DNA from 3 places in the Jeotgalibacillus marinus genome. Region 1 is predicted to be linked to each of the others. Evidence: riboswitches for the same ligand, from Rfam matches in the RefSeq annotation. Region 1 holds a riboswitch; each other region holds the start of a gene.
The links. A riboswitch is a leader RNA that binds a small molecule or an ion and turns the genes downstream of it on or off. The one in region 1 is predicted to bind S-adenosylmethionine.
Positions count from the first base shown of each region.

Region 1 (8,102 bases):
TAATTACGATATATCCAATTGGCCATAAGCCATTAAATATTCCAAGGACTGAGGCAGAAAAAGCTTTGGCAAACGGCATATCGAAAAACAGGACAGATACAAGAAAGCTAAAACAAAGGGTAAGAAGAGCGGCGAGAATGCCCTTCATTTTAAACATTGTTAAAGCTAAAAAGAAAAATACGATCGGAAGAACAGCAACTAGTGCACTTAAAATTTCATTACCGAACGGGTCATATTGTTGTAACCACATAAATAGTCTCTCCATTCTAAAAGTAGCATGCAAGAATTCTTCTTATTATTCTTTAAAGTGAGGAGCCAAAACATCTTTTAATACCTTGGCACTGTGTTTAAACTGTTTTTGTTCATGCTCATTGAGCGTTAATTCTATAACTTCCCTGATTCCGTTTCGATTCACAATAGCGGGAACGCCTATATAAACATTTTCTTCTTCGTACTGTCCGTCAAGGTACGTGCTTACAGTTAGGATGCTATTTTCATTATTTAAAATGGCTTTTGTTATTCGAGCGAGCCCCATGGCAATCCCATAATAAGTTGCTCCTTTTTTCTCGATAATATGGTAAGCTGCATCGCGAACGTTCACAAAGAGCTCATCTAAATCTTTCATCTGATAAGCTGAATTTCTTTCGATTAATTCAGTAACGGGCACTCCACCTATATCAGCTTGACTCCAAACCGGTAGCTCTGTATCACCATGTTCACCAATAATATGTGCATGAACGTTAGCTGGGGATACATCAAAGTACTCGCCGAGCAAAAAGCGAAAACGACCAGAATCAAGAATCGTACCACTACCAATTACTCGTTCTGTCGGTAGACCACTATATTTCCATGTAGCATAAGTCAAAATATCCACAGGGTTAGTTGCAACTAAGAACATCCCATCAAAGCCACTGGCCATAACCTGATCAACAAGCGACTTGAAAATCTTTAAATTCTTCTCGACAAGATCTAAGCGAGTTTCACCTGGTTTTTGGTTCGCGCCCGCGCAAATACACACGATAGCGGCATCTTTACAATCATCAAAATTTCCATACCATGTTTTCGTTGGATTAGGTGCAAACACTTTACCATGATTCAAATCCATGGCATCACCCATCGCTTTATTTTCATTTAGATCGATAATGACTAATTCTTCTGTAATCGATTGATTAAGTAACGCGAATGCATAACTGCTCCCTACAGATCCTGCCCCAATAAGTACTACACGATTGACGTTTCTTTGAATCATATCAATTCCTCCTTAGTTTGAGTAAGTGTATAAATATTGTGAAATAGTTCACAAATAAGTAAACAAATAAATAAAATTTTTTGTGCATCACTACAATTTTTAAAATATATTATTGTGAAATGTTTCACAAACATATTCTACTCCTGATTGTTGTTAATTGTAAAGTGTTTTTTTCTACAGTATCACTTTTTGTTATTTAAAGCGTTTTCCTCTCACTAGAATTGCCACAAGTTGAAATTTCATACTCATTTTTAGATCCGTTTGGCTTTTCCCAACGTACGATTTCACTCTTAGAAAAGCGATGATCATTTGGTACTCAAAACCTCCAAGAAGAGTGTTTTTTGAAAACTTCCCGGGTCGTGAATTCGTCCAGACTTTTCTCTTGAGGCATTCAGGGTTAAAATATAGTAAGAACCATCTTGCTGAAATGTAAAATCATCGACAAATTATCGTCATCCTTTAATCGCTTCTTAAAAAACGGTAAAAAAAATAAGTAGTTTTATTTCCTTCAAATAAGGAGGTGAAAAATGTACATATTTAAGGATTTTTTTAATAAAAAAGTAGAGCTATCATTTGATGATCAGCCTTTTTCTGAAAGCCCAAAACATGTCTGGATCATGACACGATATGAAAACAAATGGGTGATGACGAAGCATAAAAAAAGAGGGTTAGAGTTTCCTGGGGGGAAAGTTGAACAAGGTGAAACGGTCGAACAAGCTGCACGTCGAGAAGTAAGAGAGGAAGTCGGTGCAGAGATAAGCGATCTTTATTATATTGGGCAGTACAAGGTGGAAGGAAATCCTTCGATTATAAAATCTATTTTTTTCACTGAAGTAACTCATTTTATCGAACAAGATCATTATTTTGAAACGAATGGACCACATCTTCTAGAGGAAGATCTATTAGTTCACCGAAATGAAGATCAATTTAGTTTTATTATGAAAGATGATGTTGTTGTTCATGCGCATCTTTTTTGGGAAAAGCATTTGAAAGAAAGAGAGGTTTAACGATGAAAGATGGTGAAATTATTCAGCGTATTCCTTTTCCATCACCACACCCTGCTGTAGAATTATTTATACTAACATTATGGTCTGGCGGCTTAAAAGTGAAGGGATTGTTAGCCGAACCTATTGGCACAGAAGCAATGGACGGTTTCCTCTATTTAAGAGGGGGGATTAAGAGTGTGGGGATGGTTCGCTCTTCCCGTATTGCCCAATTTGCTGCACAAGGGTTTATCGTTTTCGCTCCGTACTACCGTGGAAATCGTGGGGGAGAGGGGAATGAAGATTTTGCTGGAGAAGATCGAAAGGATGCTTTTTCGGGTGTTGAAGTGCTAAAAAATCATCCTCTCGTCATTGCGGAACGCATTCATGTGTTTGGCTTTTCGCGAGGTGGTGTGATGGCCCTTCAAGTGGCTGTTGAGTATCCAACGATTGCATCGATCACGACATGGGGCGGTGTCTCTGATATAGTGTTAACGTATGAAGAGCGCAAAGATCTGCGACGCATGATGAAACGAGTGATTGGTGGTTCACCAATGAAACACCCAGAAGCTTATCGCTATCGAACGCCTCTTTATGAATTACAAAAAGTAAATGCACCCGTTTTAATTATCCATGGGGTAAAAGACGTGAATGTTTCAATTGAACACGCATACCGATTAAAAGAACGATTAAAACAATTAGACAAAAAATATGAAACGTGGTTTTTTGACGATTTTAATCATGTATTTCCACCTGACACTAATCGCCAAGTGGTTAGAGATCTTTGTCAGTGGATGAAACGTCAGCGAGAAGAATGAGCCGTAAGGAGTGAAATGTATGGGAATGCCTTTAGAATTGAACACCATGATCGTGACAAAAGGGAAAGAACATCGACAACAAGAAAACTTTTTTCAACTAATAAAAGAAGGCTATCGCTTGTATCCAATGCACGTCCCATTAGAAGTAAAACGAACGATACAAGGAGAACTGAGCGGGACAGCTGAGATCTATCGTGTAGAGTGGAGAGATAACAGCACAATCATTTCCTATGAACTTATATCTTTACAGTCTAGTAATTAAAAAATGAGTGCCCAAGTTGAACTGGGCACTCATTTTATTACTAATAAAACCTAGACTAAAGGTCCACCTAATTTTACAATTTTCTCATCAACATTCGAGAATTTTTTAAAGTTTTCTTTAAATTGATTAGCAAGCTCTAATGCTTTTTTCTCATATGCTTGCTCGTTTGACCAAGCAAAACGAGGCACAAGCACGTCGTCAGGTACACCTGGTACATGTAGAGGTGTTTCAAGCCCAAATAGACCATTTTTCGTCGTTTCTGTGTTCGTTAGCTCGCCTTGAAGTGCCGCACGAATCATTGCTCGTGTGTATGATAATTTCATACGTGAGCCTGTGCCATACGCTCCACCTGTCCAGCCTGTATTGACAAGGAAAACTTGAACATCGTGCTCTTCCATTTTACGCCCAAGCATTTCAGCGTACACTGTTGGACGAAGTGGTAAGAAAGGTGAGCCAAAGCAAGTGGAGAATGTTGCCTCTGGCTCTGTAATCCCACGTTCCGTACCTGCAAGTTTTGATGTGTAGCCACTTAAAAAGTGGTACATTGCTTGCTCTTTTGTCAACTTTGAGATCGGAGGCAATACGCCGAACGCATCAGCTGTTAAAAATAAAATCGTGTTCGGATGCCCAGCCAAACTTGGTTCAACAATATTTGTCATTGCCTGTAGTGGATACGCCGCACGTGTATTTTCAGTTAGAGATGAATCATTATAATCTGCAACTTTAGTTTCAGGATCAAGAACAACATTTTCTAGCACAGATCCAAAGCGGATGGCATCAAAAATTTGTGGCTCTTTTTCTTGAGTAAGTTGGATACATTTTGCATAGCAGCCGCCTTCAATGTTGAAGATACCATTATCAGACCATCCATGCTCATCATCTCCAATAAGACGTCGGTCAGCATCTGCTGAAAGCGTTGTCTTTCCAGTGCCGGAAAGACCGAAGAAAAGGGCAACATCGCCTTCTTGTCCAATGTTTGCTGAACAGTGCATTGGTAAAATTTCTTTTTGCGGTAATAAGTAGTTCATTATAGAGAAAATGGATTTCTTCATTTCTCCTGCATATTCTGTACCACCAATTAAAATCGTACGTTTTTCAAATGACACAATAATAAATGTTTCAGATCTTGTACCGTCAACTTTAGGATCTGCTTTAAAAGATGGTGCGGATAAAATGGTAAACGGTTTTTCATTTGTAGTATCCCATTGCTCGCCATCTGCTAGACGAATAAAGAGCTGATGAGCGAACAAATTGTGCCAAGCACGCTCATTTACAACGCGAATCGGTAATCTTGAGGATTGATCAGCACCAGCATAGCCTTCAAATACAAATAGTTCCTCTAGGTCTTGCAAGTGGTTCATCACTTTTGAATAGAGCTCTTCAAATATTTCTACAGAGATAGGCTGATTGACATTCCCCCAGTCAACTAGCTCTCTTGAAGTCGGCTCATCTACTGTAAACTTATCTTTAGGCGAACGCCCTGTATATGTACCTGTTTCTGCTTTAATAGCACCAGTTGAAGTTAATGTTCCTTCTTTGCGTTCTAAAACCTTTTCAACCAATTTTGGTACAGAAAGGTTGCGGTGGACCTGGTCCTTTGCTAGTAAATCGTGTAGATTATTTGTTTTTCGAATGATATTCATTGTCTTTTCCCCACCCTTTATACAAAAATGGTCATGCATCCTTTGTTCGTAATTAGTATAACACATTTAGATTAATAGTCTATGCTAATACATATAATTCGTTTTTCTTTCAACTTTAATGAAAAAATCGTTGAAGTGGATTGACATTGCAGTCCTGTTTATGTATGATGGTTTTTTGAACGGATACTCTTATCCCGAGCTGGTGGAGGGACAGGCCCTATGAAACCCAGCAACCTGCTCTACAAAAAAGCTTATGGCTTTTGCGTTCCAACTCTTTAGAGCGAAGGTGCTAACCTGTAGCAAGGCTTTGTCCTTGAACGATAAGAGTGAAAGGCGCTACATTTAAAACCTTTCCTCTAGCTAATGCTAAATGGGGAAAGGTTATTTTTATAAGCGCTACTGCTTGGATGATCTACACAAAGGTTAACAATCGATATCTGAGGGTAATGAGTACCGTCCAACATATATACTTCACAAGGAGGAGACACTATGTCAACAAAACGTCATTTGTTTACGTCTGAGTCTGTTACGGAAGGACACCCAGACAAAATTTGTGATCAGATTTCAGATTCTATTTTGGATGCTATTTTAAAGGATGATCCGAATGCTCGTGTAGCATGTGAGACATCCGTGACAACGGGTCTTGTACTCGTAGCAGGAGAAATTTCAACTTCTACGTATGTAGACATTCCAAAAATCGTACGTGAAACGATCAAAGGAATCGGTTATACGCGTGCGAAATATGGTTTTGATGCGGAAACATGTTCGGTACTTGTCTCAATCGATGAGCAGTCTGCAGACATCGCAGCAGGTGTTGACCGTGCTCTAGAAGATCGTGAAAGCTCAATGTCTGACGCTGAGATTGAATCAATCGGAGCGGGGGACCAAGGTCTAATGTTCGGCTATGCATGTAACGAAACAGCGGAGCTTATGCCATTACCGATTTCTTTATCGCATAAAATTTCTCGTCGTCTAACAGAAGTACGTAAAGAAGAAATTCTTCCTTACCTTCGTCCAGATGGAAAAACACAAGTGACGGTTGAATATGATAACAACAATCAACCAGTTCGCATTGACACAATCGTTGTTTCAACACAGCACCATCCTGAAGTAAGCCTAGAGCAAATCCAACGCAACATTAAAGAACATGTCATTAAGCCGGTTGTTCCAGCCAACTTGATTGACGAAAACACGAAATACTTCATTAACCCAACAGGACGTTTTGTAATTGGTGGACCACAAGGCGATGCTGGCTTAACAGGGCGTAAAATCATCGTTGATACATACGGCGGTTACGCTCGTCACGGCGGTGGTGCATTCTCTGGTAAAGACGCAACGAAAGTTGACCGTTCTGGTGCATATGCTGCGCGTTATGTTGCGAAAAACATTGTTGCAGCAGGTCTTGCTGATAAATGTGAAGTTCAACTTGCTTATGCAATTGGTGTAGCACAGCCAGTATCGATTTCAATCGATACATTTGGAACAGGTACTGTAGAAGAAGACGTACTAATTGATCTTGTTCGCAACAATTTCGATCTACGTCCGGCAGGCATTATCAAAATGCTTGACCTACGTCGTCCAATCTACAAACAAACAGCTGCTTATGGTCATTTTGGCCGCAATGATCTGGACCTTCCTTGGGAGCAAACAGATATAGCAGAAGTGCTGAAACAGCAAGCGGGAAAATAAAAAAATAGTTGATTTAAAAGGCAGCCAAGTGTTTCTTGGTTGCCTTTTTTGTTTATAGGGGAGAAAACCGCCTGGTCGGTGGCTTTATGTGGATTATTTAGCGAGTTGTTTGATGGTGTAGCTTTACAGGAAGTGAGCGGTTATTTAAGTCGTTTAGGGTGCAGCTGCTTTCAATTTTAATGGATAAATAGAAAGAATCCCCTTGTATCAAGATTAGAGTGATACAAGGGGATTCTTTCGATCATTGGCATGTAGTGAAAGTGTCATGGACAGTATAAGCTTTCCTTCCTTACGAGTTATTATAAATATGAATGAGAAAGCTTGCGAGCAAGCTGTTCAATTTTTTCTATCATTGGTTCATCATTTATTGCAAGTAGCGCATCAGGCTTTATTATCTGTACTTTTTTTGCCTGGTAATAGTCAAATAACGCTTGCTTGATAGTGATGCCTTCTTCTATTAAGTAGGTTGGATCGAGTAATTTTCTCAATATAACTTCATCCTGCATGAGTAAAATGTAAGGGTTTAACGAATGGAAAATTCCTTCCTCCATCCCCATCTTATAAAATTTTCGAATATCGGACTTTATTTTTCTTTGTGCTGAAATAATCCCTTCATATAAATCAGGAAAACCTATTTTTAATTCTTCTAAAAATAAATTAGATATATATATGGAAGTCAGTACTTCTTGTTCAAACGCCTTTTGAAAACGATTTATATAAGTTAGTTCACTATTTAAAATGGTTTGGTCAACCTGTTCAAAAAATGAAATGTAGGTCTGGGCAACTTCATGAATGATCTCTTCTTTAGAAGAAAAATAGTTATATAGCGTTGCCTTGCTTATCTGCATATGCTCAGCCATATCTTGTATTTTTAAGGAATTAAACCCTTGTATACGAATCACATTGATTATTTTTTTTGCATACGTTCTTCTCATCTCTTCTTTATCGATCTTACGCATATAACTTCCTCCTTAGATAACTAAATATATCATACACTAGTGTGAACCTATTATACATAAATTAGACTAAAAACACCTTTTTTGTTTACAATGAATAAAATGAGTGTTATATTTGTCCTTGAGACAAATTAGACTAAATGATCATAAAAAGTCCAATTTGTAAAAACATTATAATTGGAGTGATCAAGATGACAAAAAAAGTAGCAATGATAACAGGGGCAAGTAGTGGTATTGGTCAGGCAACGGCCCTTGAATTAGCGAAGCGGGGATTTCGGGTAATGCTAGCAGCAAGACGAGAAGACAGACTAAAGCAGTTACGATCTGAAATTATTGACAATGGTGGCGAGGCTTCCTATCGAGTAACAGATGTAACTTCTTTTGATGAAATGGAAGCTCTAGCGAAAGAAACCATTGAACAATTTGGTCAAATTGATATTCTAGTCAACAATGCAGGGGTTATGCCATTATCATTTTTAAGCAAAAGAAAAGTTGATGAGTG
Region 1 is NZ_JBFMIA010000016.1:29,978-38,079, reverse strand. Features, by position in the region: gene AB1471_RS13655 (L-lactate permease) at 1-250, opposite strand, end outside; gene AB1471_RS13650 (L-lactate dehydrogenase) at 296-1,249, opposite strand; gene ytkD (RNA deprotection pyrophosphohydrolase) at 1,777-2,256, shown strand; gene AB1471_RS13640 (alpha/beta hydrolase family protein) at 2,259-3,050, shown strand; gene AB1471_RS13635 (DUF2584 domain-containing protein) at 3,070-3,312, shown strand; gene pckA (phosphoenolpyruvate carboxykinase (ATP)) at 3,363-4,955, opposite strand; SAM riboswitch class I at 5,142-5,282, shown strand; gene metK (methionine adenosyltransferase) at 5,445-6,644, shown strand; gene AB1471_RS13620 (TetR/AcrR family transcriptional regulator) at 6,944-7,603, opposite strand; gene AB1471_RS13615 (SDR family oxidoreductase) at 7,792-8,102, shown strand, end outside.

Region 2 (8,102 bases), on a different contig from region 1:
TGCGATAACTGTTGCCGCGATTGGAGATAATTCTAATCCTCTTTCTTCAATAAATGAATCAAAATAAGAGATGGTTTGAAAAGCATTTAAATCTAATTCACCCTCATCAAGAGCAATATTTGGTTGTACATAGTCTGAAAATGTTACGATTTCAATTTCAATATCTTCTTCTGCTGCTTTTTCCGCAACAAACTCCCAAATGCGTGTATCCGAACCACTGACGCCTATTTTAATTGGTCCGCTTTCATCGTCTCCGCACGCTGATAACTCGATTGATAAGAGTGAAATAAGAGTCAGTATTGTTTTTTTCATGTCAAATTCCTCCTGTAATTAGCTTCTTCGAATTTTTTTAGATAGTAAATTACCTGTTGATTGTAATCCTTGAACCATGATGATTAAGATCCCAACTGTGATATACATGGTTGTTGTATCAAAACGTTGATATCCATATGTGATAGCTAAATCACCGAGCCCTCCGCCCCCAACAGCACCAGCCATTGCAGAGGCACCAATCAATCCAACCGTTGCGATGGTCAACGCTAAAACAAGAGAGCTTAATGCTTCAGGAACTAAAAATCGAAAAATAATTTGACCTGGTGTAGCGCCCATCGCTTCAGCTGCCTCGACCACTCCTTTATCAACTTCTAACAGAGAGTTCTCGATAAGTCTTGCAATGTAAGGACCAGCATAGAAGACGAGAGGGACAATCGCTGCTGCAGTTCCAATAGATGTTCCAACAATAAAGCGAGTCACTGGAATGATGGCGACCATTAAGATAATGAATGGAACGGAACGAAAAACATTTATAATGCCATTTAGAACATTGAAAAAAGGTGCGTTTTCGAGTAAATGTCCTTTTCGTGTAACAACAAGCAAGATACCTAGCGGAAAACCGATGAGGGTAGAAAATAATAGTGAGAATCCGACCATCGAAATCGTTTCCCACAATGCTTCAGTGATCTGGTCAGTACTAACTAGCATGGTTGATCACATCCTTTACCGCTATGTTTTGCTGTTGAATCGACAACAACGCTTGTTGAATTTGCGCACGATCACCAATAAATTCAACGATCAAGTTACCATACGGAATTCCTTGTAGTTCTGTAATATTGCCGTACAACACATTTAAATCAAGATCAAATTCACGAGAAATTCTTGATAAAAGCGGTTGACCAGTAGAGGATCCTGTATATTGAATACGATAAATTTGGTGATGCTCTTTCTCTTTAATTTCGTTAAGTATACTTTCAGGAAGTTGGTCGTTCATGATTGATTTGACAAATTTCTTTGATGTCGCATGCTGTGGGTTCGTAAATACATCAAACACGCTTCCTTGTTCTTGCACCACACCATTTTCAAGCACGGCAACCTTATCGCAAATCTCTCTTATCACGGTCATTTCATGCGTGATAATTAAAATCGTAATGTTGTATTCCTGGTTAATCCGCCGCAGCAGTTCCAATATCGATTGCGTCGTTTCAGGATCAAGCGCTGACGTTGCTTCATCACAGAGCAGAACGGAGGGGTTGGTTGCCAATGCACGAGCAATGCCAACGCGCTGCTTCTGCCCCCCAGAAAGCTGGTCGGGGTATTGTTCAGCCTTATCCTCCAACCCTACAAATGCAAGAAGGTCTGTAACTCTTTTAGTCACAACACTTCTTTTTAAATTTGAAAGAAGAAGAGGCATAGCGACATTATGGAACACCGTTTTTGAATTTAAGAGATTGAAATGTTGAAAAATCATTCCGATATCTTTTCTCGTTTCTCTAATTTGTTTTTTGGATAGCGTCGTAAGATCTTTTTGATGAATAAGAATTCTTCCTTCGGTGGGACGCTCTAATAGGTTAACGCAACGAATGAGTGAACTTTTCCCCGCTCCGCTGAATCCAATGACACCGAAAATTTCACCTGTCTCAACTGTTAAATCAATGCCGCTCAACGCATGAACAGCGTCTTCACCACTGCCATACGTTTTTGTAACTGATTCAAATTGAATCACTTTTATACCCCCTCAGAAAATATAACTAAACAAATAGTATTAGTTGGTTTAATTATGAGAAGAGGACTCTTTAGTGAAAATATGATACAAAAAAGCCTCTTCTCGCAAAAACAAGAAGAGGCTACTCGCGTAAACACCTCTTCTCATCTCTCAGACGAATGTCTGCTGGAGTTGGCACGGTGCTTGCAATCGCAAGTCCGCTGCCGAGGTATCGTAGGGCCAGTCCCTCCACCTCTCTGGATAAGAAGATATTGTTCTATTCAAATGTTGTTCCTAACTTTACTACGCGTTTTTTAACTTGTCAAACAATTTTTAAAATATTATTCATCTTGGGGAAGAGTGCTTTATCATGACAAAGCGAAACAAAGGGCTTTACATACCTAGAGGGGGTATGTTATTCTTATTGCAGGAAAGAAGTTACTAGGAGTGATAGGCATGGCGGATCTTGAGGGAAAGGAAAACATGCTGAAGGTGGATGGTGGTCATTGTGCAACAAATCATGAGCGCAAGAGTCATCATTCAGATGCAATGAAGAAAAACTTAACAACGCGATTAAATCGTATAGAAGGGCAAATTCGTGGGATCAAAAAGTTGATTGACAAAGATACCTACTGCGATGATGTCATTACTCAAATTGCTGCATCTCAATCAGCGCTCAACAGCGTTTCAAATCTTTTGCTAGAGGGTCATATGAAGAGTTGTATCGTAGACCGCATCCAAGAGGGTGACCTTGAGGTGGTTGACGAATTACTTTCAACGATGAAACGATTGACGAAAAAATAGGGGGAATGAATCATGGTAGAATCGGTAACGCTAAATGTAGAAGGTATGTCATGCCAACATTGTGTAAACGCAGTTGATACCAATGTACGCGATCTTGCTGGAGTAAACGAAGTACGCGTTCATCTTGAACAAGGTACAGTTGACGTTGATTTCCAACCAGCGTCCGTTACAGTAAGTGAAATTCGCGAAATAATTGAAGAGCAAGGTTACACAATCAAGTAATAAATAGTAAAAGTGTGCAGCGAAGGCAGCGCACTTTTTTTACCAAAGAAATATACCCTTATGGGGTATGGGGGTGGCTAATATGACACAATTGAAAAGAGAAATACAAATCTCTGGCATGACATGTACGGCTTGTTCCACACGTATAGAAAAAAGTCTTCAAAAGCTTGAAGGCGTTGATCATGCTTCGATTAACCCTGCACTTGAACAAGCAAGTATATCTTATGATTCTACAGCATTGACGCTAAAAGAAATTGAACAAAAAGTTGAAGACCTAGGGTACGGTGTTGTGACATCTAAGGCTGAATTCGATATTATAGGTATGACCTGTGCCACGTGTGCCACGCGTGTTGAAAAAGGACTTAACCGTTTGGAAGGCGTGAAAACGGCGAATGTAAATTTAGCTTTAGAGCAAGCAACCGTAGAATTTAACGAAAGTAGTTTGGCGGTTGAAGATATAATCGCACAAGTTCAAAAACTTGGTTATGATGCAAAGCGAAAAGATGATCAACAAGAGCAAGTAGACCATCGTCAAGTTGAAATCCAAAAGCAGCAACGCAAGTTTATCTTTTCATTGATTTTCGCACTGCCGTTGCTTTGGACGATGTTTGGTCATTTCAGTTTTACTTCGTGGCTATATGTTCCGGATATCTTGATGAATCCATGGTTTCAAATGGCACTCGCCACACCCGTTCAATTTGTCGTTGGGAAGTCGTTTTATGTCGGTGGTTATAAAGCCCTTCGACATGGTAGTGCGAACATGGACGTACTTGTTGCACTAGGTACATCTGCTGCATATTTTTACAGTGTGTATTTAGCTTTCCAATCAATCGGAATGCAAGGTCACCAAATGGGTTACTATTTTGAAACGAGTGCGGTACTTATAACGCTTATCGTTTTAGGAAAACTGTTTGAAGTAAAAGCAAAAGGCAGATCATCTGAAGCAATCAAAAAACTAATGGGTCTTCAAGCCAAAACGGCCTTCATCATCCGTGATGATAAAGAGCAAGAGGTTCCTTTAGAGGACGTGCGTGTTGGAGACATCATGATCGTGAAACCAGGTGAAAAAATCCCTGCAGATGGAACGATTTTAGAAGGAAGTTCAGCCATTGATGAATCGATGATTACTGGTGAAAGTGTCCCTGTGGATAAAAAACAAGGAGACGCTGTCATTGGATCGACAATGAACAAGCAAGGATTTTTGAAAATAACCGCTACAAAAGTTGGTAAGGAGACGGCGCTCTCACAAATTATCAAAGTTGTAGAACAAGCTCAAGGTTCTAAAGCGCCAATTCAGCGTCAAGCAGATAAAATCTCTGGTGTTTTCGTCCCGATTGTTGTGGGCATTGCGTTGCTTACGTTTATTGTTTGGCTTACGGTTGTCTCACCAGGTGAAATCGCACCTGCACTAGAAGCAACGATTGCCGTTCTTGTTATTGCTTGTCCTTGTGCGCTCGGTCTTGCAACACCAACATCAATCATGGCCGGATCTGGTCGTGCAGCTGAATTCGGCATTTTATTTAAAGGTGGAGAACACCTAGAAATGACACACACAATTGATACGATCGTCCTTGATAAAACAGGGACCGTAACGAAAGGTGAACCAGTATTAACAGATGTGTTAGCGGTGGGAGAATGGTCTGAAGAAGACCTACTCTATCTTGTTGGTTCAGCCGAGAAAGGCTCAGAACATCCTTTAGCTGAAGCGATTGTTAAAGGAATTCAGGCTAAAGATCTTAAAGTTGGATCTCCATCTTTCTTTGAATCAGTCACAGGGTTTGGCATACGCGCTACTGTGAATGAAAAAGATGTGTTAATTGGCACGCGTAACTTGTTGAAGCAATCAGGTATTGACAGCAATGATGTGGAAGATGCGATGATGACTTTTGAGCAGGCTGGGAAAACAGCGATGCTCGTAGCAATTGATGGTGAGTTAGCCGGAATGGTAGCTGTTGCAGATACCATTAAAGAAACGTCAAAAGAAGCGATCACTCAACTGCGTTCAATGGGGTTAGATGTGATTATGATAACTGGTGATAACAAACGAACTGCGATGGAAATTGCAAAAGAAGCAGGAATTACAAAAACCATTGCTGAAGTTTTGCCAGAAGGAAAAGCAGATGAAATTAGCAAGCTTCAAGCAACAGGTAAAATAGTTGCGATGGTTGGCGATGGAATTAATGATGCGCCAGCACTAGCAGTGGCAGACATTGGAATGGCCATTGGGACAGGCACTGACGTTGCAATGGAAGCTGCAGATATTACACTCATTCGTGGTGACTTAAAAAGTATTGCGGATGCAATTACGATGAGTCGCAAAACGATGAAAAATATTAAACAAAACTTGTTCTGGGCATTTGGGTACAATACGCTAGGAATTCCCATTGCAGCTGTAGGTCTGCTCGCACCGTGGTTAGCTGGAGCGGCCATGGCATTTAGCTCCGTCTCCGTTGTATTAAACGCACTGCGTTTGCAGCGAGTAAAGTTGTAAACGAACAATGTAGAACTCCCCTGATTGGTATGCCAGTTCTCGCAATGTGGAGAAAACAAAAAACAGTTCAGCACACAAAAACGCTTGGGAAGTAACTTAACCAAGCGTTTTTGTTCATCATAGTTAATTGTTTTTGATAACTAACTCCTGCAACTACTTAAATCACATTTACCATTGGGGAATTATGAATAGTTCTTAACATAACGAATCCCCTAAGTCAGTCCATCCACTTTATCAGCATCCACATACTGCAACAGTAATTCTTCTGGTTTTTTGCTATATAAAAAGAGTCGGTGCATGGCGCGTGTCATGGCGACATAAAGTAATTTAATATCAAGCTCATTCTCTTCATATTTCACTTCCAGAGAAGGAATGAAAACGGCGTCAAACTCCAGACCTTTGGCTAAGTGGGAAGGGAGGAGGGTGATGTGATCTTTTTTCAAATCTTCATGTTCAGTGATTAGTTGAACTTTTACTAAGCTAGACTCCATTCGTTTAAAAATAGCTGTGCATTCAGCCGGTGTTTTTCCAATGATGGCGATCGTGTGATAACCGTCTTTTTTTACCGAAAGGATATCTTTTTCGATTTGGACGGCCATTTCATCATGATTTATCAGGTGATATGTAGGCATTTCGCCACGCCTGACAACAGGTTCAACAAGAGGAAGCGGTTCGGTCATACGTTGCATCACATCATTAGCAACATTCATAATTTCAATCGTTGTTCTGTAACTTTTTTGCAGTGTGAAATAATGTGCTTCACTAAAAATGTCTTTCTCAATCACTTTCCAGTCGCGCATTCCCCTGTAGGAATGAATTCCTTGAGCCAAGTCACCAACGACAGTGAACAAGCTTGTATCTAAAATTCTCCGAAGAGCCGCTAACTGAAAATAGCTATAGTCTTGCGCTTCATCAATAAATACGCTTTTGACTTTTGCTTCATCAGCTAGTCCATGTAAACGACCGTGTAAATAATAAAGAGGTGCTAAGTCTTCTAATTCGTATGTTCTTTTCGAAAAAATTTGCTGGCTATGCGAACAGATCAATTGGACCTGTTTTGTCGTCAGTTCCTCTGCAACAGATTTGAGTAAATCAGGCGATGACAATAATTCTTTGTACAAATCGATTGGTGACTTTTTATCAAATGATTTCATGTATAGGCGTACTGTAGAGCGTGCTTCTTTTTGAATGGAATCTAGGCGCGCCGCTTTCGTATCCATGATAAAAGTGACTTTTTTCCGTCGCTTGTTATCGTTTCGAATACCATACAATGCTTTTTCTAATGCGTCTTCATAGACGTCTTCAATTTTCTTGAGGACTTGTTTTTTCTTTGTTCGCATATGATTCTGGATGACGCCTTTGATTTTATCGAATCGTTTATATACAGGCATGTAGGTGTAGTCGTGCAAAAAAAGTGTTCGTAACCGATTTCCTCTGAGAATTCTAAATTTCTCGAGCATGACATCTTCACTTGGTGCCATTGCTTCTTCGATTTGATCAATGTAACGATCGACAATTTTCATAAAGGTTAGCGAACCTTTAAACTCAGACAGCCACTTGATTTGTTCATTATTTTTCCCGCGTTCAATTAAAGCTAGTAACTTTATGGTAGGGTCTATCAAGCGAATATTTTGACCAATCGCCATTTTCATATAGTCAATCAATGTTGTTTGTTTAATTTTATCTACACCAAGCTCCGGAAGAACTTCTGAAATGTATTCGATAAATAGTTGATTTGGTGCTAGGATCATAAGGTTTGATGGGTGGAAGGTTTCACTATTTACATATAAGAAATATGAAATTCGGTGAAGTGCGATTGTTGTTTTTCCGCTACCTGCAGCTCCTTGAACAATGATTGGACGATTTAGAGGTGCGCGAATAATATCGTTTTGTTCTTTTTGAATGGTTGATACGATTTCATTTAAACGATTGTCTGCTTTTTGTGCGAGTGATTGTTGTAGTAGTTCATCGGTGGTTGTGAGATCGACGTCTTGGATATTTAGTAATTGACCATCTTCAATTTGGTATTGGCGTTTAAGGGATAAATAGCCTTCCGTGGTGTAACCATTCACTTCATATTCCACATCACCGAGTCGACCGTCATAGTAGACATTGGCAACAGGCGAGCGCCAGTCAACGATGATTTGGGATTGTGTCTCTGGATTATGAAGTGAAGCCTTGCCTATGTAAAGCGACTCTTTTTCTTCTGTTTCCTTTTGGTAATCAATGCGAGCAAAGTATGGTTTGTCATAGACACTTTCAAGTCGTTTGATTTGATCAGCACTCATTTGAAGCAAGCTCGCACCAGTTAATAAATTCATGTAGCTTAAACTACTGTCGAGCGAATCGAGTGTCTCGTATGCTTGGCGTAAACTTTCGCGTGCGTTACCTTCACTCTGTTTTGAAGTTGTTAAGGCTTGATCAATATACAATCTCGTAAAAGTTAATCGATCTTTTTCATCTTTGTAGTCGGGGTGGTTAAGGGAAGGGGGAACAATTTTTTTGGTCATCTTACTGTCACCTCATTCGCATAGTTTCAATCGCAGCCGCGAAAAAAGAGCGTTTACAATCGTATCATAAAGCGAACGTAAAAGGAAGACCCTTCCA
Region 2 is NZ_JBFMIA010000002.1:207-8,308, reverse strand. Features, by position in the region: gene AB1471_RS03065 (MetQ/NlpA family ABC transporter substrate-binding protein) at 1-312, opposite strand, end outside; gene AB1471_RS03060 (methionine ABC transporter permease) at 331-981, opposite strand; gene AB1471_RS03055 (methionine ABC transporter ATP-binding protein) at 971-1,999, opposite strand; SAM riboswitch class I at 2,140-2,246, opposite strand; gene AB1471_RS03050 (metal-sensitive transcriptional regulator) at 2,435-2,782, shown strand; gene copZ (copper chaperone CopZ) at 2,795-3,004, shown strand; gene AB1471_RS03040 (heavy metal translocating P-type ATPase) at 3,087-5,495, shown strand; gene helD (RNA polymerase recycling motor HelD) at 5,708-8,005, opposite strand.
Region 2: linked by a shared signal. The riboswitch ahead of AB1471_RS03055 (methionine ABC transporter ATP-binding protein) and the one ahead of metK (methionine adenosyltransferase) in region 1 are both predicted to bind S-adenosylmethionine.

Region 3 (8,102 bases), on a different contig from region 1:
AATTTTTTATGTTGTTGCATTTTCTTCTTTAAATTTTTGTAATGTCCACACAACCTTTATCGCTGCATGAGCATAACAACACCAGCTTGAATAGCTACTACATGAATTTGAGTTAGTATCTTTTAATGTAAAAACATCCTTCATCATGAATGCTGCTCCAAAAGTGTCCCTTTTTAATGTTATGACTAAAGTATACGAAGGATTCAGTATATCCTTTCTTTTTTGAATTTGCTTGTGTAGTTGTGAGCATCACTTCGCGTATGTTAGAATTCCCGTCTCCTTATCTACATCCATGCGCTCGTACATCGGGCTGCATCAATAATAAAACTCCTGTCAAATGACAGGAGTTTTCATGACAATTATTCAGCATCACCAGGGATGACGTTTCCATTCCATTCTTCTAAAATATAGTCTTGAATTTCTTCGGACATTAATACTTCAACAAGCTTTTGAACCGCTTCGTTATCTTCGTCACCACTGTTTACTGCAATGATGTTAACGTAAGGAGATTCAGAACCTTCAATTGCAATTGAATCTTCAAGTGGATTCAGTCCTGCATCAATTGCATAGTTAGAATTGATTAGAATTGCGTCACCTTCATCATTTTCGTAGAATTGAACGAGTAGTGATGCCTCAACATCGAATGAAAAATCAAGGTTTTTAGGATTATCTTGAATATCTCCAACTTCAGCAACCATTTTATCTACTTCAGGATCAAGTGTAATGAGACCTTCTTCTTCAAGCAGCGATAAAATACGAGGATGATCAGTTACAGAATTACTCATAATAATTTCCGCTCCGTCTGGAAGCTCATCAAGTGAATCATATTTTTGAGAATAAACAGCGATTGGCTCAACATGAATGCCACCTGCATTAACAAAGTCATAGCCAAGTTCTGCAATTTGCTGCTCGAAATAAGGGAGACTTTGAAAATAGTTTGCGTCAATTTCCCCTGCTTCAAGATCCTGATTAGGAAGAATGTAATCTTGGTACGTTTCAATCACAAGGTCTACCCCTTGTTCTTTAAGTAAAGGCTGTGCTTCCTCTAAAATTTTCGCGTGAGGAACATTTGATGCACCAACAATAAGTTCAACTTGTCCGCCTTCTTCTGTTCCTTCATTATCACCTGTTGAATCGTCTGCTCCACATGCTGCTAGAGCGAAAATACTTGTTGCTGCTAAAGCTCCTGTTAACCATTTCTTCATTCGTAATCTCTCCCTTTTCTAAAAATTTATCTTTTATCCAATCGATTGGTGAAGAAATCACCGATAAATTGGATAACAAACACAATAATCACTATGATGATCGTAGCTGCGAGCGTTACATCGTCACGACTACGTTGAAACCCTTCTAAAAATGCCAGATTTCCAAGTCCACCTGCTCCAATCACACCTGCCATTGCTGTGTAACCTACTAATGCAATCGTAGTAACCGTAATACCGGAAATAAGTGCTGGCAATGATTCTGGAATAAATACTTTTATGATAATCGTGCTCACTTTTGCTCCCATTGATCGAGCGGCTTCAATAACCCCTTTATCAATCTCACGAAGGGCAATTTCAACCATTCGTGCATAAAATGGTGCTGCACCTATGATCAGTGCAGGAAGCGCAGCGTCTGCTCCCCGAACCGTCCCAATTAATGTCCGTGTAAATGGGATCAATAGAATAATTAAGACAATAAACGGAATCGAGCGAAACACGTTCACAATAACACTAGTTATGCCATAGACAACCTTATTTTCCCGAATATTATCTTTCGATGTTAAGAAAAGTAATAAACCTAATAAAAGTCCAATTACAAACGTAAATGCAGTGGCTATGAGTGTCATATAAATCGTTTCATATGATGCTTCCCACATTTTCACCCAATCAACGTTTGGAAAAACTCGTTCAATCATGTGTGATCACCTCCACCCCAACTTTGGCTGATTCGAGGAAATCAACGGCTTTTGTAATCTCTTCCTGAACACCATGAACATGGATGAAGAGTGATCCATACGCTCCATTTTGCGTCTGTGAAATCTTCCCTTGCAAAATATTCACGTTAATATCAAACGATCGAATTAAATTTGTGATTATCGGTTGCTCAGTTGCTTCACCGACAAACGTTAGTTTAATCACTTTACCATCCTCGTACTCATCTAACAGATGTTCGATCGTTTCACGCGTTTCTTCTGGCTCAGTAACTTGTTGAACGAATCGTTTTGTGATCTGCTCTTTAGGTTGTTTAAATACCTCGAGTACATCGCCAAGCTCGACTACTCGTCCATCTTCCATTACTGCAATCCGGTGACAAATCTTTCTGATGACATGCATTTCGTGTGTGATCAGAACGATCGTTAGCCCAAGACGTTTGTTGATATCCACAAGCAACTCTAAGATTGAATCAGTTGTTTGTGGGTCAAGTGCTGATGTCGCTTCATCGCACAGCAATACTTGTGGATCGTTAGCGAGTGCACGTGCAATACCAACACGCTGCTTTTGACCTCCGCTAAGTTGTGATGGATAAGATCCCCCTCGGCCATTAAGTCCAACGAGCTCAATCAATTCATCAACTTTTTTTTCCCGCTTTTTTTTATCCACTCCCGCAATTTCAAGTGGGAACGAGATATTTTCTCGAACAGTTCGCGACCATAAAAGATTAAAATGTTGAAAAATCATGCTTATTTTTTGGCGTGCTTTTCGAAGTTCTGCGCCTCTTATATTAGAAATGATTTTGCCATTAACATCAACTGTTCCTGAAGTTGGAGATTCCAATCCATTTAACATTCGAATGAGTGTACTTTTCCCAGCACCACTATATCCGATGACACCAAAAATTTCACCTTCTGTAATTTGCAAGTTTACATCATCAACGGCAGTAAACTTTCCATCCTTTGTTTTAAATATCTTTTTGACATTGGAGATTGTAATCATTCCATCGCCTCTTTCTTGATTAAAATTGAGTAAGCTGCTGCATGATACTCGGAAATAACTCCAATACGTTTTTCACTTCTACTGATTAACCGATCCCCATGCAGATGCTAGCAAAAAATAGTTTTACCATACTATAAATCATTATGCCGTTTAACTACATTAAAAAAACGCCTTCTGCTATATGAGCAGAAAGGCGCGTAAAGTTAAGGTCCCTTCTCTCATCTTCCAGGTTTTATCCTGTGTGAATTGGCACCTTTCCAGTCAAAAGACTGCTGGTTGCCGGGTTTCATCGGGCACATCCCTCCACCGCTCTAAATAAGAGTTACGAATAATATTAAGTTAAATAACGCTTGATACGATTTACATAATCAATACGCTTTTATTATTACGAAAGTCATCGTATCACGGATATAAAATAAGTGTCAACAAAAAATGTTCGTATTTTTTTGTTTAATGAAAGAATGGACGAACGGTTTGCTACTAAAAAAAATGTAAAAAGCCACTCATATCCATCATGAGTGACTTTGCAATGTTTCGTATAAATTGGGGACAGATTCGAATTTATATGCTTTTTTCACTAGTTCACCGTTTTTCCAAATCAACAAGCAGGGAACGCTCTCAATTTGGTAGGTTTCTGCGAGTGATCCGACATAATTCAGATCCGCTTTTCCAATCTCATAACCTGTTACAGTTGTTGCTGTGATTTCGAGCATTCTGCTTGCTAGCTTGCATGTTCCACACATCGGAGTGTACAAATAAAGTGCTGTGTTTTCAGCATTGTCTAACTTGGCATTTAAAAGCTCGAGGGACCATTCATTGATCATTTATCGATTCATCCTTTTTCCAAATACTCAGTGTAAACATCGATATCTGCGGCTACTAATATCGATGCTAAGTGTTTTGAGGGTGCTGTTGCCACCTCGCGATAGGAACGGTCAATATAAAGATGTTCAGCATCTGGGAATTCTCGTTTAAATTGCTTGCGTAGTTTTTCTCCAGCCTCGTCTGCATCCACTAAAATATAGACGTCTCGGTTTGTTAGCTGTTCGATTAATTCATCCATTTTGTTAAAGCTGATTGTGCCATTTGTGCAAATAATATCAACTGGCTCTCGAATAATCGGTTGTACTTTTCGTTTATCGGACGTTCCTTCGACAATGATGACTATCTCGTCAACGTCATCCACTACAGATCACACCCTATCATCCATATTAATCCAAAACCTAACCTCGTTCGTTAGATTACAGTAGTATATGATGCTACCTTTATTTTCGCTTGTTTCTTTTAGAAAAGCAAATAACAAAAGCGAAATCGGTTCAATTCTGTCCAACCTCAACAAAAAACTGCCACCCGTATCTTAAACAGGTGACAGCCTCATTTCATATGTAATGCTTAGTCTTCGTTGATCATTTCGTCATATTTCTCAGCAGTCATCAGACTATCTAACTCATCAGTGTTGTTTAACTCAACGGTAACCATCCATGCTTTTTCGTAGGGAGATTCATTAACGAATTCAGGGCTATCACTTAGGTCTTCGTTGACTTCTACAACTTTTCCGCTTACTGGTGCATAAAGCTCAGATACCGTTTTAACGGATTCTACACTGCCAAATGGCTCGTCCGCTTTTAGCTCATCGCCTACTTCTGGAAGTTCAACGAATACGATGTCGCCCAGTTCAGATTGAGCAAATGCTGTGATACCGATGCGTACTTTATTGTCCTCTTCTTTTACCCATTCGTGTTCTTCAGAATAACGTAACTCTTTTGGTGAACCCATGTTTTCCCCTCCGTATTCAATCTATGTTCTACATTCTAATCTTGGCATATTCAAAGCGCGAACACAAGTAATGATTCAGAACAATCTATACCTTCCAATGCTGTTCAAATTCTGGTTCTTTAAAGCCAACCGTTACAGTCTTTCCGTCAGTCGTCAGTGGACGTTTAATTAACATGCCATCGGTAGCAAGAAGTTCAAGCTTTTCTTCATCCGACATAGCTGGTAAACGATCCTTTAAGCCTAAATCACGATATTTCATGCCACTTGTATTAAAGAATTTCTTGATATCCAATCCACTATTTTTATACATTTTTTCAAGCTCGTTTTTTGACGGAGGGGCCTCTACTAAATGAATTTCTTCATAGGAAGTGCCTTCTTCATCAAGCCATTTTTTCGCTTTACGACACGTGCCACATTTGGGATACGAGTAAAATGTGATTGCCATACTAATCACCTCTGTATTAAATTTACCTCAGTTAATGGACTTTGGCATACGTCTATTATAGAACATGTGAAAGATTAGTAACAACTTCGATACAGTAAAGAGTTCCCTCTAAAAAACACCCAGCGAAATGTTCGCTGGGCGCCTTTTCTCATTATACGACGAACTTCTCAACATCAATCAACTTAGCTGCTGCTTCACGTTTTTTCACAACTAAGTTCACCGGCGTGTAGCGCGTAAATTTACGAAGTGCTGACAACATCATACGAAGTGTGTCGCCGTCTTCCACAGCAATGATTGTTTCTTTGGCGTGTTGTTCGATTTCGTTGAATGCTTCTTGACAGAAAATTTGTGTATAAAGAACTTTTTGTTGATTCTTTTCAAGACCTGTTTTGGCCACAGCTTTTTGTGTGCGAAGAAGTGCTGATTCCATTGCGTACGCAAGAGAGACGATATCGGCAATGTTCACAAGTACTTCTTGTTCTTGTTCAAGCGCTTTGCCATATTTTTGTGCTGCAAGACCAGCAGCAAGCAACCCAATTTTTTTCGCATTTTTCACAAGATAAGCCTCTTGCGCTAGTGGCTCATCACTAACTTCTTCTGGCATCATCGTCATTATTTCTTCTTGAAGTGCTTGAGCTTTTTGCAGAAGCGGAAGTTCACCTTTCATTGCTTTACGTAGGTACGTGCCAGGTACAAGAAGACGATTGATTTCGTTTGTGCCTTCAAAAATGCGGTTTATACGCGAATCACGGTAAATCTGTTCTACTTCATATTCCTGCATAAAGCCGTATCCACCGTGCAATTGAAGTGCCTCATCAGCAATGTAGTCAAGCGTTTCGGTACCAAATACTTTATTCAATGAACACTCAATTGCGTATTCTGCTATTGATTTCGCAACTTCTTTACCATCTTGAACCTCTTCCTCACTAAGCTGGCTCATGCGATCTTCAAAAAGACCAACTGTACGGTACACTGAGCTCTCCGTTGCATAAAGCTTCGCGCCCATTGTAGCAAGCTTTTCTTTTGTTAAATTAAACGAAGAAATTGGCTTTTTAAATTGTTGGCGCTGATTTGTATATTTAACCGCAAGTTCAAGTGCACGCTTTGAACCGCCGACTGTACCTACTCCTAGCTTGTAGCGACCGATATTTAAAATATTAAAGGCAATGACATGACCTCTTCCTGCATCACCTAGTAGATTTTCAACCGGGACTTCAGCGTCAGAGAGGATGAGTGTACGAGTTGAAGAGCTCTTGATTCCCATTTTTTTCTCTTCCGCTCCAACAGAAACACCTGGGAAATTGCGCTCTATAATAAACGTCGAGAAATGCTCGCCGTCGATTTTTGCATATACAACAAATACATCAGCGAAACCAGCGTTTGTTATCCATTGTTTTTCACCGTTTAAGACATAGTGTGTGCCAGCTTCGTTAAGCTTTGCAACGGTTTTAGCACCTAATGCATCAGATCCTGAACCTGGTTCTGTTAGTGCATAAGCAGCAATTTTTTCACCAGTAGCAAGTGTTGGAAGATATTTTTTCTTTTGCTCCTCGTTACCGAAAAGAACGATTGGCAAGGAGCCTATTCCAACGTGAGCACCGTGTGTGATAGAGAACCCACCCGCACGAGACATTTTTTCAGCGATAAGCGCTGAACTTACTTTATCGAGTCCAAGACCTCCATATTCCTCTGGAACATCAGCACCTAAAAGACCAAGATCACCAGCTGATTTAAGTAGCTTGACCGAACGATCAAACTCATGATTTTCAAGGTGCTCAATTTGAGGTACAACTTCATTGATCACATAATCTTCTGTTGTTTTTGCAATCATTTTTTGCTCGTCTGTGTAGTCTTCTGGAGTAAATACGTCGTTTACTTCGATATCCTCGATTAAAAAGCTTCCACCCTTAACAACTGATTTTGTTTCGTTTGACATGATTAATTCCTCCCTTTTCCCCAAAAGTTGTTTAGTTGATCATTTCAAAAACACCTGCTGCGCCCATTCCTCCACCTATACACATTGTGACAACGCCAAATTGTTGCTGTCTTCTTTGAAGTTCATGCAAAAGTGAAAGCGTAAGTTTTGCTCCCGTACAGCCAAGTGGATGACCAAGTGCGATCGCACCACCATTTACATTGACGATTTCTTCATTTAAACCAAGCTGTCGAATCACTTGAATGGATTGAGAAGCAAACGCTTCGTTTAGCTCAAATAAATCAATATCAGAGAGCGATACCCCCGCTAGTTTCAGTGCTTTTGGAACAGCTTCAACTGGGCCTACGCCCATAATTTCTGGTGGTACCCCGCCGACAGCGAATGAACGAAATTTTGCGATAGGCTTCAAGTCGAGTGACTCTGCTTTTTCACGATCCATTACCATAACAGCTGCAGCACCATCACTTGTTTGGGAAGAGTTGCCGGCTGTTACCGTTCCTGTACGAGAAAATACAGGAGATAATTTGCTTAGTGTGTCAACGTTAGAAGTGGCTCGAACGCCTTCATCTTGTGAAAAGTGAATGAGACGCTCTTGCATTTGATGCTTCTCATCAACGTGCCTGAGCGTTACATCAACAGGAACAATCTCATCATTAAATTTGCCCTCAGCCAGTGCCTTTGCTGCTTTTTGATGACTGTGCACAGCAAACGCATCTTGATCTTCACGCGTGATGCCGTATTTTTTTGCAACCTCTTCGGCTGTATGCCCCATGCTCATATAGTACTCCGGCATTTCTTCCGCAAGACGAATGTTTGGACGAACCGTATGGCCCATCATTGGTACAAGGCTCATTGATTCTGCTCCACCTGCGATAATCGTATCTGCATAACCAAGCATGATCCGCTCTGCACCATAAGCGATCGATTGAAGACCTGATGAACAGTAACGGTTGATTGTAATCGCAGGTACTGTGTGAGAAAGACCTGCTAATGCACCGATATTACGAGCCATGTTCATACCTTGTTC
Region 3 is NZ_JBFMIA010000006.1:88,023-96,124, reverse strand. Features, by position in the region: gene AB1471_RS09095 (hypothetical protein) at 7-147, opposite strand; gene AB1471_RS09090 (MetQ/NlpA family ABC transporter substrate-binding protein) at 360-1,205, opposite strand; gene AB1471_RS09085 (methionine ABC transporter permease) at 1,232-1,900, opposite strand; gene AB1471_RS09080 (methionine ABC transporter ATP-binding protein) at 1,893-2,918, opposite strand; SAM riboswitch class I at 3,134-3,240, opposite strand; gene AB1471_RS09075 (thioredoxin family protein) at 3,431-3,742, opposite strand; gene AB1471_RS09070 (toprim domain-containing protein) at 3,751-4,104, opposite strand; gene gcvH (glycine cleavage system protein GcvH) at 4,311-4,694, opposite strand; gene AB1471_RS09060 (arsenate reductase family protein) at 4,780-5,139, opposite strand; gene AB1471_RS09055 (acyl-CoA dehydrogenase FadE) at 5,291-7,075, opposite strand; gene AB1471_RS09050 (acetyl-CoA C-acetyltransferase) at 7,107-8,102, opposite strand, start outside.
Region 3: linked by a shared signal. The riboswitch ahead of AB1471_RS09080 (methionine ABC transporter ATP-binding protein) and the one ahead of metK (methionine adenosyltransferase) in region 1 are both predicted to bind S-adenosylmethionine.